3 regions of the Clostridium tanneri genome follow, and region 1 is predicted to be linked to each of the others. Evidence: riboswitches for the same ligand, from Rfam matches in the RefSeq annotation. Region 1 holds a riboswitch; each other region holds the start of a gene.

Region 1 (5,352 bases):
CTTTACCTTTTACTTTACCATTAGAATTTGAAGCTTTATCAATTCCCCAAGATATTTCATATTTATCTTTTCTAATAGTCACTAATTTCTTATTTTTAACCTTTTTACCAATCTTAATTTTAATGTCATTTTCCCTATTTTCAAATACATCGTTATTTTCTTCGTCTTTACTATCTATTATTGAGTTATCTATATCTTTCCACTGCCCATCACTATAATAGTGAACATTTTCATTATAAATAACTGCTTCAAAGGTTAGATCTTCTTTTAAAAAGTGCTTAACATTCTTTTCTCTTTTTTCTTTAACTTCTCCCACTATTCTTTTCTTTTTTCTTTTAGGATTGATTATTTCAGGTTTTTTAGTTGATTCTGATAGATTAGAATTATTCTGCCTAAGTAGATTAGTCTTTTTATGTTTTCCCATAAAATCCTCCTAAATCAGCACTATTGTATCATCTTATGCTTCTTGAAGGGAATTTGTTACTTTCAATATTAGTTAACTTAGCTCGCTATAATTCTTATTTCTAATATCTTCTTATCCCATTATGTGATAATATTATTCTTACCATTCTATAAAATGGTTATAATATGAATAGATTTATATTTATAAAACATATAAAAACTACATTTTAGGCCTAACTAGAAAAATACCCAAAGGAGAGATAAAATATGAAGAAATTACAATTAACTAAAGTTGACTTAGACAAGGTAAAGGTAGGTACTCCTCAGCCTATAGTTAAGCAGCATATTCATGGTGGAACCTACGTTGGAGATAAGAAAGATGGCAAAATGGAAGGACAGGGAACCTACTATTATAAGGATGGCAGTAAATACGTAGGTCAATGGCACAACAACCAAATGAATGGTCAAGGTACTCTTACCTGGATATCTGGAGAGAAGTATATTGGAGAATGGAAAAATGATGAAAAGCATGGCTATGGAATATATACTTGGCCAGATGGTGAAAAATACATAGGTAACTGGGAAAATGGTGAAAAATCAGGAGAAGGCATTTACATCTGGTCTGATGGCGACACTTATGCAGGAAGCTGGAAAAATGATTTAAGACATGGTGAAGGAGTTCATACCTGGCCAGACGGTGAAAAATACATAGGTCAATGGAAAGATGATAAAAAGGAAGGACAGGGTATGTTTGTCTGCGTTGATGGAGAAGTTATTGTAGGAGAATTTAGCGATGACAGGCTGGTAGAAAAATAAAATAGATTGTCAACTTACTAATAAGGGTAGTTAGGTTTGTGTAAATCACAACCTAACTACCCTTATTTTTACATAATTCATGTTTAATGACATGTATAACACACTTTAGACATAATTTAACAGGTATGTTGAGTTTTATGAAAATTATGGTATAATTAAAACTGTTATTAAAATAGTAGCTTAAACAAATAATAGTTAAACTAAACAAGGCAAACTTATCTAAAGATAAGGACGCAAAGCCATGAGTCTAAAGGATATTTTCCTATGATTGTCAGGTTGCTAGGTTAACGCTGTTTAAAAATCGTATTGCTTAGCATTGCTATTTTTTGTTTTTGCAGCAAGTTATTAGGAGGAGTTACTATGTATAAGAATGTACATATAGTTGGAGTTGGAGCATATCATCCCAACAAACAATTGGATAATCACTATTTTATCGAGCATTTTAAGAAATACCAACTTGAAGATCATGCTGCAGCGCTTATGTCCAAGTTAGGTAGAGAAGTTAGAACACTTGCCGATAATAATGAAACTAGTGTTACTATGGCAGTTAGAGCCTCTAATGAAGCTTTAGTTAATGCAGGATTATCTATATCTGATATTGATATGATTATCTCAGTTTCAGACACCCCTGAATATCTATCACCTTGTTGTGCTCTTTTAATCAAAAATCAGCTTAAAGCAGAGAATGTTTCGTCAGTCTTCGATGTTAACTCTAATTGCATAGGTATGATAACCGGTATGGACATAGCCGCTAGATATCTTAAAACTGACAAAAAATACAAAAGAATATTAGTTGTTGGCTCATTACTAATTAGCAAACTAGCTAGAGAAGATGACATGGTTGCCTTTGGCTGTTCTGCTGACGGCGCAGCTGCATTAGTGCTTGAAGCAAAAGAGGAAGAAGAAGAAAGAGGAATTTTAGGTTCTAGAATGTTTACAGATGATTCCTACTATTGGTCTATAACTATGCCAGGATGCGGTATGTCAAATATTCCCAACAGCTGTATTGATTCTGAAGACAAAAAGATGTTTTGGAAACCCTTTGATTTTAGTTTTCTTTCGGAAAAATGGAGTGAAACAATTATAGAACTTTTACAAGATCATGGATACAAACCAGAGAACGTTAACCATTATTTTATGTCACAATTTTCACGAGTAGATCTTGAGTTAACCTTAGACAAGCTTCATGCCGATATAAGTAAAGCAACCTTCATTGGAAACAAATATGGATATACTGGGTGTACAAGCCCTATTATGGCTTTAGATGACAGATTAAAATATAAAAAATTTGATAGAGATGATATAGTTATATTCTGCTCAGTAGCCTCTGGATATAGTATAGGAACTCTATTGTACAAATGGTAGTAATTTCAAGGAGTTGAATAATAATATGCAAATTGATTCAAACACTATAGTTAAATATCAAGAGCAAACATTAAAATTCGTCATAGTTATCTACTCTATAAGTGCATTAATAGCAGGATCAATGTTTGCTATAATGAAGCTATTAGGTTTATATAATGAAGTTAGTTGGACTTATTTAATCACACTATTTTTTCTAGGTATTCTTGAAATAGTTGTTCTCACTGTTATGTATAAGCAAGCAATTGCAGATAAAAAGCTTAACAATAAAGTCTTTAAAAACTTAAAAATGGTTATACTTGCTGCTTCTTATATAAATTACATATATATGGGTTTCATAATTCCATCTAGAGAACTTTGGGTAACAGTGTTTTATTTTATCATACTAGGTTCCCTATTTTTAGATAATAAGATGAATATAATTTCCATTATATTAAGTGTTATCTCAGAAATTATATTGTTCACTACAAACCCTTATACATTGCCAGATCAGTTCTTTTTAAGAGAGTTGATTCTTAGAATAATCTCTATATTCCTAGTTTCCTTTGCTATTATAGCTTTTACATCTTTTTCATCTAGACTACTAAATTCTATTGAAAAAAGCGAAGAGGAACTAAAGAATAATAACGAAAATATACGTAATTTATTTAATAAAACTGCCGAGTTTGCTAAATGCTTATTAAGCTCAAGTGAAACATTAGCTGCTATAGCTACGGAAGAGAGCAAATCTATGGAGGAAATATCAAACACTACTCAAACAATTTCTGAAGATGCAGATAAGCTGCTAAATAACTCTACTGAAAATACTAGAGTACTCAATGAACTTTTAAACGCAAACGAATCTATCTCAATTAAAGCTAAGGATACTGAAAGTAATTCTACAAATCTCATTCATTTATCTAATCAAAATGAAGAGGCATTAACTGAAACTCTAAATATTATAAGCAGCATAAAAGATAGTGTAGAAAATACCTTTGATGCTACAAAGATACTAGAAGAAAAATCTCAACAAATCGATGATATACTCTTTATAATAAGAGAAATATCTGAACAAACTAATCTTCTTGCGTTAAATGCATCAATTGAGGCCGCAAGAGCAGGCCAGCTTGGAAAAGGTTTTGCAGTTGTTGCAGATGAAATCAGAATTCTTGCTGAAAATACAAGGAATTCCCTAAACGATGTAGCTCTAATTACTAATGAATTTAAAGAAAGAGTTATTCAAGTAGAGCATCTCATGACTGAGAATACTGAAAAGATAAACAATGGAGATGCTATTATAAACAATGCTGTTGACAACATTAGGATTATGCTAACTGGGTTAAAGGATTCTGGAAAAAATATAAAAGAAATAAGTAAGTTAACTAATACTCTTCTATTAGAAACTGAAAATGTTGTTACTTTTAATTGCAATATTTCTGACACCACAAAGGAAGCTATAAATAATTTTAATTTAGTTAGCAAGTCTATAAGCCAAAACCTAGCTGTAAGCGAGGAGTTAACCAGCAGTGCCGAGAGTTTAAAAAATATTGCTGTTGAAATGAATAAATTAATTTCCTAAAATAGTAATTTTGTAAACATACCTCTTGTAATTTTTTAACTCTTATTTTTATCAATAGATAGAAGTGTAAAATATAATTAACCATGAAAAAGTCTCCTGTAATTGACTTTATCCCAAGTCTGACTACAGGAGATTACTTTTATACTTTAAGCTGTAACAGTATAGTTACTTATGTTCAGATAACTGTACTCCGCCCACACCTACATTATCAGCATCATACTCATCAATAAGTACAACAAAAGCTTGTTTAGGTATATTAGTTATATCACTTAATGTTTCTGAAACCCTTTCTATTACTTCCTTTTTCTTTTCCTTAGTAAGTTTTGATATTCCTACTTTTACAACTGGCATAATATCACTCCTTAGTATATTTAGTGCAATAATCACTACACCAATTTATTTTTTCTATCTATTTATGTTGTAGATATTCTTATTTTACCTTATATAAAGGATATCATTCAATAATGCACTTTTTTGTAGTATAGTACCCTTGTTGATACTAATTTCTCTTACTTTTTAGCTATATATTTTCTAATATCAAAAGCCACTGCAGAAACAATTATAAGACCTTTTATAATAAGCTGCCAGTAAGGACTTACCCCTATAAAAGTTAATCCATAGTTTATTACACTAAATATAAGTACACCTACTACAATTCCTGGAACTGTACCAACACCTCCAGATACTGACCACCCTCCAACAACACAGGCTGCTATTGCATCCATTTCATACATGTTACCATAATTGTTAGTTGCTCCACCAGTTCTCGCAGCCTCAAGAACACCAGCAATACCATAGAGTGTGCCGGCAATGATATATAGCCATAACAAACTACTTTTTACATTTATACCAGAAACTATTGCTGCATCCTTGTTTCCTCCTATTGCATACAGATTTTTTCCTAGTCTTGTTTTGTTTAACACTATCCATATCACTAATACTGTTATAATAGCAATTATTAATATATAGGGAATCCCAAATAAAGAACCTGTCCCAAGTTCTGAAAAATCCTTTCTTAATCCTCCTATAGGTTGTGAATTATTCGGAGGAAGATCAAAATAAATAGAGTTTGCTCCATATACAATAACCATTGTACCTAAGGTTGCTATAAAAGGCGGTACTTGAAACCTCGATACAACAAAACCATTTAAAACACCTACTGCAAGTCCCGCTGCTACAGCGATTAGAATTGGTAATATAAGCGGAAGATGAGG
Region 2 (5,352 bases), on a different contig from region 1:
TATATTGGCGATTACGCTGTAGGGTTACCAAGTATTATGTTATTTTTCCTACGCTCCTTAATTCTAACCTTTACTATATATCTTACCACCTATTATAGAACTCCTGTCTTCAAGATAATTAAAAAGATAGAAGTGCAGAAACAATATCCACACTTCTTATATTACCTTTACATAGTATCTATATTAATTCTCTAGCTAATTTTTCTAATTCATCTAACTTACTTTCATAGTTAACAAAAGTTCCATCATAAGCTTCCTTAACAGTCTTAAAATAGTTTATAAAATCCTGCTGCTTCTTTAAGCTTATATTTAACTTGGAGGCAAGAGTATTTAAAAACTCAATCTCTTTTTTATCAAATTCTCCATCTATTAAAGCAACTCCAAATAACTCAAAATAAATTATATTTTTAGCTCTATCTGAAGAATCAGTTAGCTCTTTAGCTGCTGATTCCAAAGTTAGCTCTTCTATAGATTCATTATCTAGGGATAGCTCTTCTAGGTATTCATCCATTAGTTCCTTTTCATGGCTCGAAAATACTTCATCTACATTAGACAAAGCATGAACTAAATTAATAAAAGCAATTCTCTCTTTTTTATTTAATTCCTTTAAAAACATATAAACTCCCCCTTTAGATTAATATAATTTTATATCATAATTATATTATATAGTTAAATATACCACATATCAACTTAATTTTTGTCATTTTTATAGTTATATTACTCTCTATTTTTCCTCAGAAACTTGAAACTTTTCTATATTTTTTACCATTTCCTCCGTTATATCCGTTAACTGCTCAGCGGCACCTGCTATCTCCTGGGAAGAGGCACTTATCTCCTGAGTAGAAGATGATATTTCTTCTACAGAAGCTGAAATATTTCCTGAAGCACAAGACATACTCATAGTGTCTTCGATTATTCTTTCTTTTTCCCCATTAATAGCAACTATATTATTATGTATATTATTGATTTTAGGAAAAACCTCTTCTATGTAACTGATAACTGTTCTAATACTATCTGTAGAACTGTTAAGCTTTATTACCTGGTCATTGAGCCTGTCATTCATATTGTCTGATGTTTCAGCAATCAATTCCCCTTCATGTAAAACAACTTCAATTAAGGAAGTTATATTCTGTGATGAATTCTTAGATTGTTCTGCCAGCTTCCTTATTTCTTCTGCAACTATTGAGAATCCTCTACCGCTTTCTCCAGCTCTTGCAGCCTCAATAGCTGCATTTAAGGCAAGTAAATTAGTTTGATCTGCAATATCATTTATTATGTTAGTTATTTTGCTAATTTTATTTAAGTTTATAGCAAAGCCTTTTATTTTATCTCTTACATCATCAAAAGATAAATTTACCTCCTTGATTGATTGTTCAAAATTTACTAAATCCTTATTACTATCCTGAGCCTTATTATTTATAATTTCAACTTCAGAATTTAACATTTTCGCTAGTGACAAAATTTCATTAACCTTTGTCCCAAAGTTATCTAGTATAGTATTTATAGTTACCATTTGTTCCTTCTGAACACTTAGGTTTTTTACACCTTCATCAGTAGATTCAGCAACAGCTTCAGAAGCAACTGCCAGTTCTTTTGATACAGCAGATAAGCTTTCTGTCTGCTGCCTTACCCTATTTGAGCTTATTCCTATATCTTCAACAATTTTCTTAATATCCACCCTAACTTTGTTAATATATAAAGCTATATCTTCAAATTCATCTCCACTTTTAATATGCATAGGAGTTGTTAAATCTCCTTCGGACATTTTATCAAGTCCATACTTTATCTTTTCTACACTTAAGGATATCTTCTTTGATAAGCTAAAAACCATTAAGATAGTTAAGCTGCACATAACTAGAACTGTAATTATAAGACTTAGGTTCATGATCTTTTTAGTATATGTGTATAATGATACATCTATGTCTGCCCCCATTATGGCTATAATCTCACCTGAAGAATTTTTAATAGGTGCATATCCAGATATAAGTACACCATCGCTATCTTCTACAGGATTCTTTGAATAAGATACCTTTCCACCAAAGGCCTCTAACATTTCCTCCTCTAAGTTATACTTTTCTCCAATCTGGTCGCTTTCTTTAATATTTGCATCTACTAGCATATAGGCACTGCTATCATCTTTTCCCATAATATATAAAAACTTTATACCTGTATCATTTTTATAGGTTATTAGCGATTCCTTTAGCTCTTTATATTCCTTACTATCCATAGACTTATTTTCAATAAGCCTCCCTACCTTATCTCCATCAACAGAACTCACTGCTTTTTTAGCGTTCTCTGCTACATCCTCCTGTACCTTTGAAAATACATGCTGAAAGGTAAATAAATTAACTGTAAATAGTAAAATCATTGAAAAGATAAATATTAATCCTACCCTTTTTAGAATCTTTAATCCTAGTTTTCCCATACCCCTTATGATGCAGTTGTATACATCAATATTCCCCCCTTTTGAAAAATATATTTACACTAAAAAAGACCTGAATTATAAACAGACAACATCATAACTTCTGTTCAGTAAATACAGGTCGGTTGCACAACTAACTCAAAGCTTTCAAGGTACAAAATTATAGAAAGCTTTTTATTGTTTCCTTATAATTAAATTTAACTAATATAAGTCATAGATATATTATCATATAAAACTGTTACATTCAACATTTTTTGTAACTCTTTAGCTATGTTATATGAAAAAACTAGAAATTAATCCATGTAATTACATAAGATAAAATTTTATTCTCTTCTTATATTTCTAACATTTAGCCCCTTAACATGGTAGAAGTTTAAAATAGTATTTGTCATTTCCTTTGGAGTTTTTTCTGTGCCATCCTCCACCCATTTTTTCAGTGCAAACCACAATCCACCAGCGGAAAAATGATTAAAATAACTATTATTTGATACAAAAACTAAATTTTTAAATTTTTCATCTGTTGCCATAGAATTTAAGTATTTTAAATGTAACTCAAGCAGTATTTGATATACATTGTTATCTACAAGTTTTTTTACAAATTCTCTATTTTCATACCAGTATTCAAAATATGTAATAAGCAGATCATATAATGTTATATCATTTTTAGCTGAAATTGTGTTTATAAAATTATTGTAAAATCCATCAACATAGTATTCTAATATAGCTTCTTTTTTAGCAAAGTTTCTATAAACTGTTTGCCTAGTTAAATCTGCATTTTCCGCAATTTCTTTTAAAGTTATTTCACTATAGGGTTTTTTATCCATTAATTCAATTAATGACTTTACAATGAAACTTTTAGACCTTAAAGTTATAGGATTAACCTTTTCTTTCATTTGATTCATTTGTAACATTTCTCCTTATTTGTGTAACTTATTATATTTAATTGACTTCACACTTTATAGTATTATATTATAAGTATACAAGTGTTACAAGTGTATAACTTGTAACATTTATAACATTTTTTTGAGGTGGATTGTATGCATAAAATAGCTGTAGTAGTTGATAGTACTGCTGTAATTGACAAAGAAATAATTGAAAAAAATAGCAACTTATACTCAATACCATTACGTGTAATAGTTGACGGTAAAGATCTTAGAGACGGCTTAGATATAACTCCAAGTGAATTTTGCAGGAAAATGGAGGAATCCTTGGATCTACCAACTACTTCGCAACCCTCTGCTGGAGAAGTTTTTAAACTTTTAGATGAATTAGTAAAAAAGTACGATCATATTATATACATTACCATTAGCTCTAAGCTAAGTGGTACATTCCAAACAGGACTGTTTGCCAGGGCTCAAATTTCCGAGGATAAAATAACTGTTTTTGACTCCCTATTTACGGCAACTATTCAAAAGCAGATGGCCCTTGAGACTTTGGAGTTAATAAAAGAGGGAGCTAGTATTGAACATATTATTAAAAATCTTGAATACATCAGGTCAAACTCAAGAATACTGTTAGTGGTAGATGATTTAGCACATTTACATCGTACTGGAAGAATATCATTGTCTGCAGCCTCCTTTGGCAGAATGTTAAGTATAAAGCCAATTTTGTCCTTTGAGGAAGGCGAAATATTAGTAAGTCAAAAAGTAAGAACAATGAAAAAAGTATATAACAATTTAATTGAACAAATTAAAAATGAAAAGCTTACAAATAACTCGAAGATTATTCTAGCACATGCAAATGGATATGATTATGCCTTGGATTTAAAGGAAATGTTGATGGATATATATCCTGAACATGAAATTCTCATTGAAGAGCTATCACCTGTAATAAGTGTACATACAGGAACTAGAAGCATCGGTTTGTCCTGGATAAATAAGAGATAGAGTTGAATTTTATTAAAAAGTAGCTTCATGGTTAGCAAATACCATGAAGCTACTTTTATTTCTATTTAATCGCCTATTTTTAGCTATATAAATGATAAATTACTTTTTTCGTTTTTATTACTTTTTATTACTTTTTACCAATTTGTTAGAAATATTTTAATAAAAACTTTCATATTTTTGCAATTTTTGCTAATATATTTATATGACATATTAATGTTGTTAAACATATTGTTTAATTTTGTATTAAGGGGGATAAAATTTTGAACATGTTAGATTCTATGTTAAATATTATTTCAGTTCTTGAAGATATGTTTCAAGATGAAGATGCAATGCTTGTGGTATCAGACTTAGAGAAAATAGTATATTACAAAGCTGGAAAAACTGTAGACGCAGGACATGAGGGATTATCATTGAGACCTGGCGATGGCTTATATGAAGTTGTTCAGTCTAAGAAAACTTTAAGAGTCATCGTTCCAAAAGAACTATTTGGTACCCCATTTAAGGCCATTACCATACCCTTGTTTGATGAAAACAAACAAATAATAGGTGCTGCAGGAGTAGGTTGGGGTTTAGATAGTAGAGTTAAAATATATGAACAACTAAGTAATGTTGTTGATAGCTTGGCAAGTTCCATCGAACAAATATCAACAGGCATTAATGATATAACTACAAATGCACAAAACATAGCCTCCTCGCAGGAAGAAATGGTGTCTTCCGCTGAAGTGACAAGAAAAAGTGTAGATGAGACTTCTAAAATTACAGATTTTATAAGGAATATAGCTAATCAAACTAATCTTTTAGGACTTAATGCATCAATAGAAGCTTCAAGAGCTGGACAAGAAGGAAGAGGCTTTCAAGTAGTAGCTGGAGAAATACGAAAGCTTGCAGTAAATAGCAAAAATGCCGTAAACCAAATAGAGCAAGGCCTTAAAGATATGCAGCATTCTATAAATCTTATTATGGACACAATTGAAAAAAACGCCTCAACAACCCAGTCCCAGGCTGCTGCATCTGAGGAAATAAGTGCTTCTATTTACGATCTAA
Region 3 (5,352 bases), on a different contig from region 1:
TCAATAGTATTCCACTTAGTGATATCAAAATTAGCCCTGCCAGCATTGCTATAAAAAGAGCACTTCCTTTTTTAATCTTATTTACGTTATACATAGGCATAATCCTCTATAACTATTAATTTTTTATTTTCCAAGGTATAAAGTTGTACCTAGTTTTAGTGAATTGTTATCTTGAGGCTTAACTTCAATCTTTATATCTATAAGGTCCTCTGCCTTTTCACTTAAAGTCAGCTTCAAATCATAATTTATTCCTTCTGAGACTTCTCCAGCATACTTTTCATCTATTTTCTTTAAGTTTTTATGGAATACTCCTGTTGAGTAAATATAATCTTCATCCTTGAGAAAGTCCTGTAAATCTGTTAAATCACTTAATGTATTTTTGTTTGCTTTGATTTTCTCTAATTCATTCTGTGCTATTATCAGGGAGTTCAGTTTTTGTTCACTGGTGTTAGATGATTTTATGCCCACATAGGATACATTGGAAAAGATAAGTACAGTGATGCTGATTAAGAGCATAGCTATTATGACTTCTATTAATGTAAATCCTTTTTTCCTGTTCTTAATCATATAACTATGCCCCCTTTTCTATAAAAGTAACTATATAATCATTTTAACGTAAATGACCACATAGTTACTTTATGATATAAGTAAATTGCATTAATCATGCCCTTCCGCCATATTTGAGCCAGCACCTGTACCCCTCTTAACATTTTCAGCATTCTCTACGATAGTCCAAGTAACCCAGCTAGTATTTGATCCCTGCCATTGGATTTTACCCTTTGATGCCCCATCAGTGTTGTCTATTGTTTTATCAAGCATGTCAGCTATTCCTTTAGAATTACTCACTCCATTTAATGATATTTCTAGCACTAAATTATTATTATTGCTACCTATTTTTCTATAATCCAACTGGTAATTAAATTCGCTTTCTTCTCCTCCTGAATTAAATGGGTTTTTAGGCCATCGCTCTAGATAAGGTCCATTCCAACCGTTAACTCCTGTTATACCACTTTCACTCGGTGCTTTTAAGTAAGTTTCCTTATTTGTTTGTCCAGTACCAATTATGCGCGGCCATTGTCCTGTATCTCCATAGTAGTGCAAGGTTGCTGCCTCTACTGCTTTACAGTCTCCAACTAATCTGCTAACTTTGCTCTTTTCAATTGCCTTAAAAGCATTTGGTGCTACAACTGCTGCTAGTATTGCTATTATTGCAATTACTACTAGTAACTCCACTAAGGTAAATCCTTTTTTATGTTTGAATCTCATTAACATAATTCCCTCCAATTTAAACTGTTCTTATTCTTATATTCAAAAATTAGTGCATTTAAATTAATGCACTAATTTTTAACAAATATATTGTTAAGTACTTTAATCCTAAAGCTTTTCCTGTATTTTCTGTTTGGTAACTACATTATTACACTTTAAGATTTAAAACCCGTAATCACTGCCCTTTATTAAAAGCAATAATGCCTCACCATTTTTCTTATACATTTTAATTTTCATAGTTCCTCTCTTAACTCTTGCACTTACTTGGAATCTAAAATTTATTCTTAATTTTATTGTTCAGAAATAACTAAATAAACCGTAGTTGATGATGATCTTACAATACCTGAATCAGCATCCGATGTTCCTCCATCTAGATCAGTTTCTAACTTTTCTATAGCTTTACTGTTTACATCTTCTAATTTTAGTGCTTTTGTGCTGGCAGTTAATCCAAATCCAGTTGCATCCACACCTTCAACGAATTCATAATCTCCGCCCCATGGATTTTTACTCTTCCACTTCTCCATATAAGGACCATTCCAACCTTCTTTGGAGTCATCTTTTACGAATCCATCTTCATCAGCCTCATCACCTGGCCACTTACCAGTATCTGAATAATAGCTCAATGCCGCTGTCTTAACCGCCTTAAAGTCTGACTCCGCTGCCGATACCTTACTCTTTTCAATTGCTTTAAAGGCATTTGGTGCTACCACTGCTGCTAGTATTGCTATTATTGCTATAACTACTAACAATTCTACTAATGTAAAACCTTTTTTTACAGCTTGTTTAATTTTCAATAAAACCCCTTCCTTTCAAAAAAACTATTTATGTAATAAAGATTTTACTACTAAAATCTCTATTTTCTAGTTAACCTCTTGGTAAAATAATTATGGTCAAATATCTTTTATCCATTAGTTATTACTCATTGAAAATTTTACACTATGTTGACATATACAAAATCATAGATGTTAGATATGAATCAAGTTCGCCTTGTTGTGAATTAGTATCAATTCTTAAAGGTAGATTATTACATGTATTGTATTATTATATTCGCAACAACTACTAAAGAAGGCATGTCTATAAAAATAATTACAAAAATCACTATATTTAGGTTAAAATAAACCCCTATATCCATAAACACATTTACGAATATAGGGGTGGTTGCATCACTAACTCCATACATCCAAGATGCCCAAATAAAGCATGTACTTCACAGTTTCCCTTAACTATTTATTTTATTGATTTAATTTTATCACCTCACCTAAATTTATTCAATATAAATTTACCAACATTGTAATATATATCCACAACCATCGCCCTAGTTACAATAAAAAAACGCCACATGCATAAGCACATGACGTTTTAATTATAATCTTAGTACATTCCGCCCATATCCATTCCTGGAGCACCTGGCATTGGTGCAGCATTCTTTTCTGGGATATCAACTACTGCAGCTTCAGTAGTTAAGAATGTTGCAGCTACTGATGCAGCATTTTGAAGTGCTGATCTTGTAACCTTAGTTGGGTCAACGATACCAACCTTTAACATGTTTACATACTTATCATGTAAAGCATCGTATCCCATTCCAACTTCGCTGTTTCTAACTTTATCAATTATTACTGAACCTTCAACACCAGCATTTGTAGCTATCTGTCTTACTGGTTCTTCTAGAGCTTTTCTGATTATGTCTATACCAACTTTGATATCTATAACATCAGAAGTTAACTCAGCAACCTGTGGGATTGCGTTAACGTAAGCTGTTCCACCACCTGCAACTATTCCTTCTTCAACAGCTGCTTTTGTAGCTGCTAGAGCATCTTCTATTCTTAACTTTCTTTCTTTTAATTCAGTTTCAGTTGCAGCACCAACTTTAATTACAGCTACTCCACCTGCTAATTTAGCAAGTCTTTCTTGTAATTTTTCTCTATCAAATTCTGAAGTAGTTTCTTCTATTTGTCTCTTTATTTGAGCTACTCTGTTATGGATTTCGTTCTTGTCGCCTCTTCCATTTACAATTACAGTATTCTCTTTTGAAACTTTAACAGATTCAGCTCTTCCAAGCATTTCTAGAGTAGTTTCTTTTAATTCTCTTCCTAATTCTTCTGAAATTACTTCTCCGCCAGTAAGTATAGCTATGTCTTGAAGCATATCTTTTCTTCTGTCACCGAAGCCTGGAGCTTTTACTGCTACACAAGTAAATGTTCCTCTTAATTTGTTAAGAACTAAAGTAGGTAATGCTTCTCCTTCTACATCTTCAGCAATTATTAATAACTTTCTTCCTTGTTGAACAATCTGCTCAAGTACTGGTAATATATCTTGGATATTTGATATCTTCTTGTCTGTAATTAAGATATACGCATCATCTAATACAGCTTCCATTTTTTCTGTATCAGTTACCATGTATGGACTTACATATCCTCTATCGAACTGCATACCTTCAACTACATCTAATTCAGTTCCCATAGACTTTGATTCTTCAACAGTGATAACACCTTCGTTACCTACCTTTTCCATAGCGTCTGCTATAAGTTTACCAATTTCCTCATCAGCAGCGGATATAGCAGCAACTCTTGCTATGTCTTCTTTTCCTTCAACAGGTCTTGAATTTTTCTTTATTTCTTCTACTGCTTTATCTACAGCCATTCTTATACCTTGTCTTATAAGCATTGGGTTAGTACCAGCTGTAACATTCTTTAAGCCTTCTCTTATAATTGCTTGAGCAAGTAATGTAGCTGTAGTTGTTCCATCTCCTGCTACATCATTTGTTTTAGTAGCAACTTCTTTAACTAATTGTGCTCCCATATTTTCATATGGATCTTCTAATTCTATTTCTCTTGCTATAGTAACACCATCATTTGTTATAAGTGGTGAACCAAATTTCTTATCTAATACAACATTTCTTCCCTTTGGTCCTAATGTAACTTTTACAGTATTAGCTAGTTTATCTACACCAGCTTGCATTGATCTTCTAGCTTCTTCGCTAAATAAAATACTTTTTGCCATAAAAGAGACCCTCCTCGCGATTATATAATCTATTCAATCCTTAAATTCTTAAATGTTTTAAAACTATTCAACTATTGCTAGTATATCATCTTGTCTTAAGATAGTGTATTCTTCACCATCCATCTTTACTTCTGTTCCAGCATACTTGGAGAATAATACTTTATCTCCAACCTTTACTTCCATTTTAATTTCTTTTCCGTCTACTACTCCTCCTGGTCCTACTGCCATAACCTCAGCCTCTTGTGGCTTTTCCTTTGCTGTTCCAGGTAACACTATTCCGCTTTTTGTTGTTTCCTCAGCTTCGATTCTTTTAATAACGACTCTGTCTCCAAGTGGTCTAATTCTCATAGTTAAACCCCTCCTTAAAATTACTTGATAATTTTATTTAAATTCATTTATTAACAATTAGTTGTTAGCACTCACTCCTATCGAGTGCTAATACAATTATTATAATAATGAATTGTATTTACATTTTCAAATGCTAATTTCATAGCTAATAATTTGTTTTAAGTGAATTAGGGCAATTTACCACACTTTAGATATTTTTTTCTCCTTATTTCTAAGAATTACATTAATATACTATTTATTTAGAATTTTTTTACACAAAATCATACTTTTATATTATTATCTAATAATATGAATATAATACAAGTACAGTAAAACTTTTTTAACTTAGGAATAATTTTTAAAAGGAAGAGATTAAAGGATATGAAAACTATTGCTAGATTATTACTAACATTTTCGCTATTATTATTTATTACCGCTTCTTCTGTAAAAATAGCTTTAAACTTCAAGGCTCTTTATTATTGGGATGTAGAGCATCTAAATATAAAAAGTTATACAACCTTAAGCAAAGAAGAAATAAAGTCTACATATGATTACCTTATAAACTTCATAAATACAGATAAAACTGATGAGTTTAGGATTCCTTTACTTCCATCCTCCAAAGAAGCAGCTATTCACTTTCAGGAGGTGAAAAGTTTATTTATAAAATTGAACTATATTTTATTTTCTTCTGCAATAGTATCTGCTGCAGGAATTTACTATATGAAAAAGTATAGAGACTTTTCACCTTTAAAATGGTGT

Evidence for each region. A riboswitch is a leader RNA that binds a small molecule or an ion and turns the genes downstream of it on or off. The one in region 1 is predicted to bind cyclic di-GMP.
Region 2: another riboswitch for cyclic di-GMP. It lies ahead of P8V03_RS11390 (methyl-accepting chemotaxis protein); the one in region 1 lies ahead of P8V03_RS06525 (ketoacyl-ACP synthase III).
Region 3: another riboswitch for cyclic di-GMP. It lies ahead of P8V03_RS16425 (type II secretion system protein GspG); the one in region 1 lies ahead of P8V03_RS06525 (ketoacyl-ACP synthase III).

What each region holds. Positions count from the first base shown of each region.
Region 1 is NZ_JARUJP010000006.1:1,263-6,614, forward strand. Features, by position in the region: partial or broken gene P8V03_RS06515 (DNRLRE domain-containing protein) at 1-424, opposite strand, end outside; gene P8V03_RS06520 (MORN repeat-containing protein) at 670-1,218, shown strand; cyclic di-GMP riboswitch class I at 1,417-1,502, shown strand; gene P8V03_RS06525 (ketoacyl-ACP synthase III) at 1,579-2,583, shown strand; gene P8V03_RS06530 (methyl-accepting chemotaxis protein) at 2,609-4,138, shown strand; gene dmpI (4-oxalocrotonate tautomerase DmpI) at 4,304-4,489, opposite strand; gene mglC (galactose/methyl galactoside ABC transporter permease MglC) at 4,648-5,352, opposite strand, start outside.
Region 2 is NZ_JARUJP010000012.1:57,470-62,821, reverse strand. Features, by position in the region: gene P8V03_RS11395 (tellurite resistance TerB family protein) at 179-616, opposite strand; gene P8V03_RS11390 (methyl-accepting chemotaxis protein) at 725-2,425, opposite strand; cyclic di-GMP riboswitch class II at 2,534-2,616, opposite strand; gene P8V03_RS11385 (TetR/AcrR family transcriptional regulator) at 2,746-3,324, opposite strand; gene P8V03_RS11380 (DegV family protein) at 3,460-4,308, shown strand; gene P8V03_RS11375 (methyl-accepting chemotaxis protein) at 4,575-5,352, shown strand, end outside.
Region 3 is NZ_JARUJP010000027.1:4,641-9,992, reverse strand. Features, by position in the region: gene P8V03_RS16440 (hypothetical protein) at 1-94, opposite strand, end outside; gene P8V03_RS16435 (type IV pilus modification PilV family protein) at 124-567, opposite strand; gene P8V03_RS16430 (prepilin-type N-terminal cleavage/methylation domain-containing protein) at 658-1,266, opposite strand; gene P8V03_RS16425 (type II secretion system protein GspG) at 1,557-2,060, opposite strand; cyclic di-GMP riboswitch class II at 2,410-2,493, opposite strand; gene groL (chaperonin GroEL) at 2,638-4,266, opposite strand; gene groES (co-chaperone GroES) at 4,330-4,614, opposite strand; gene P8V03_RS16410 (TIGR01906 family membrane protein) at 4,975-5,352, shown strand, end outside.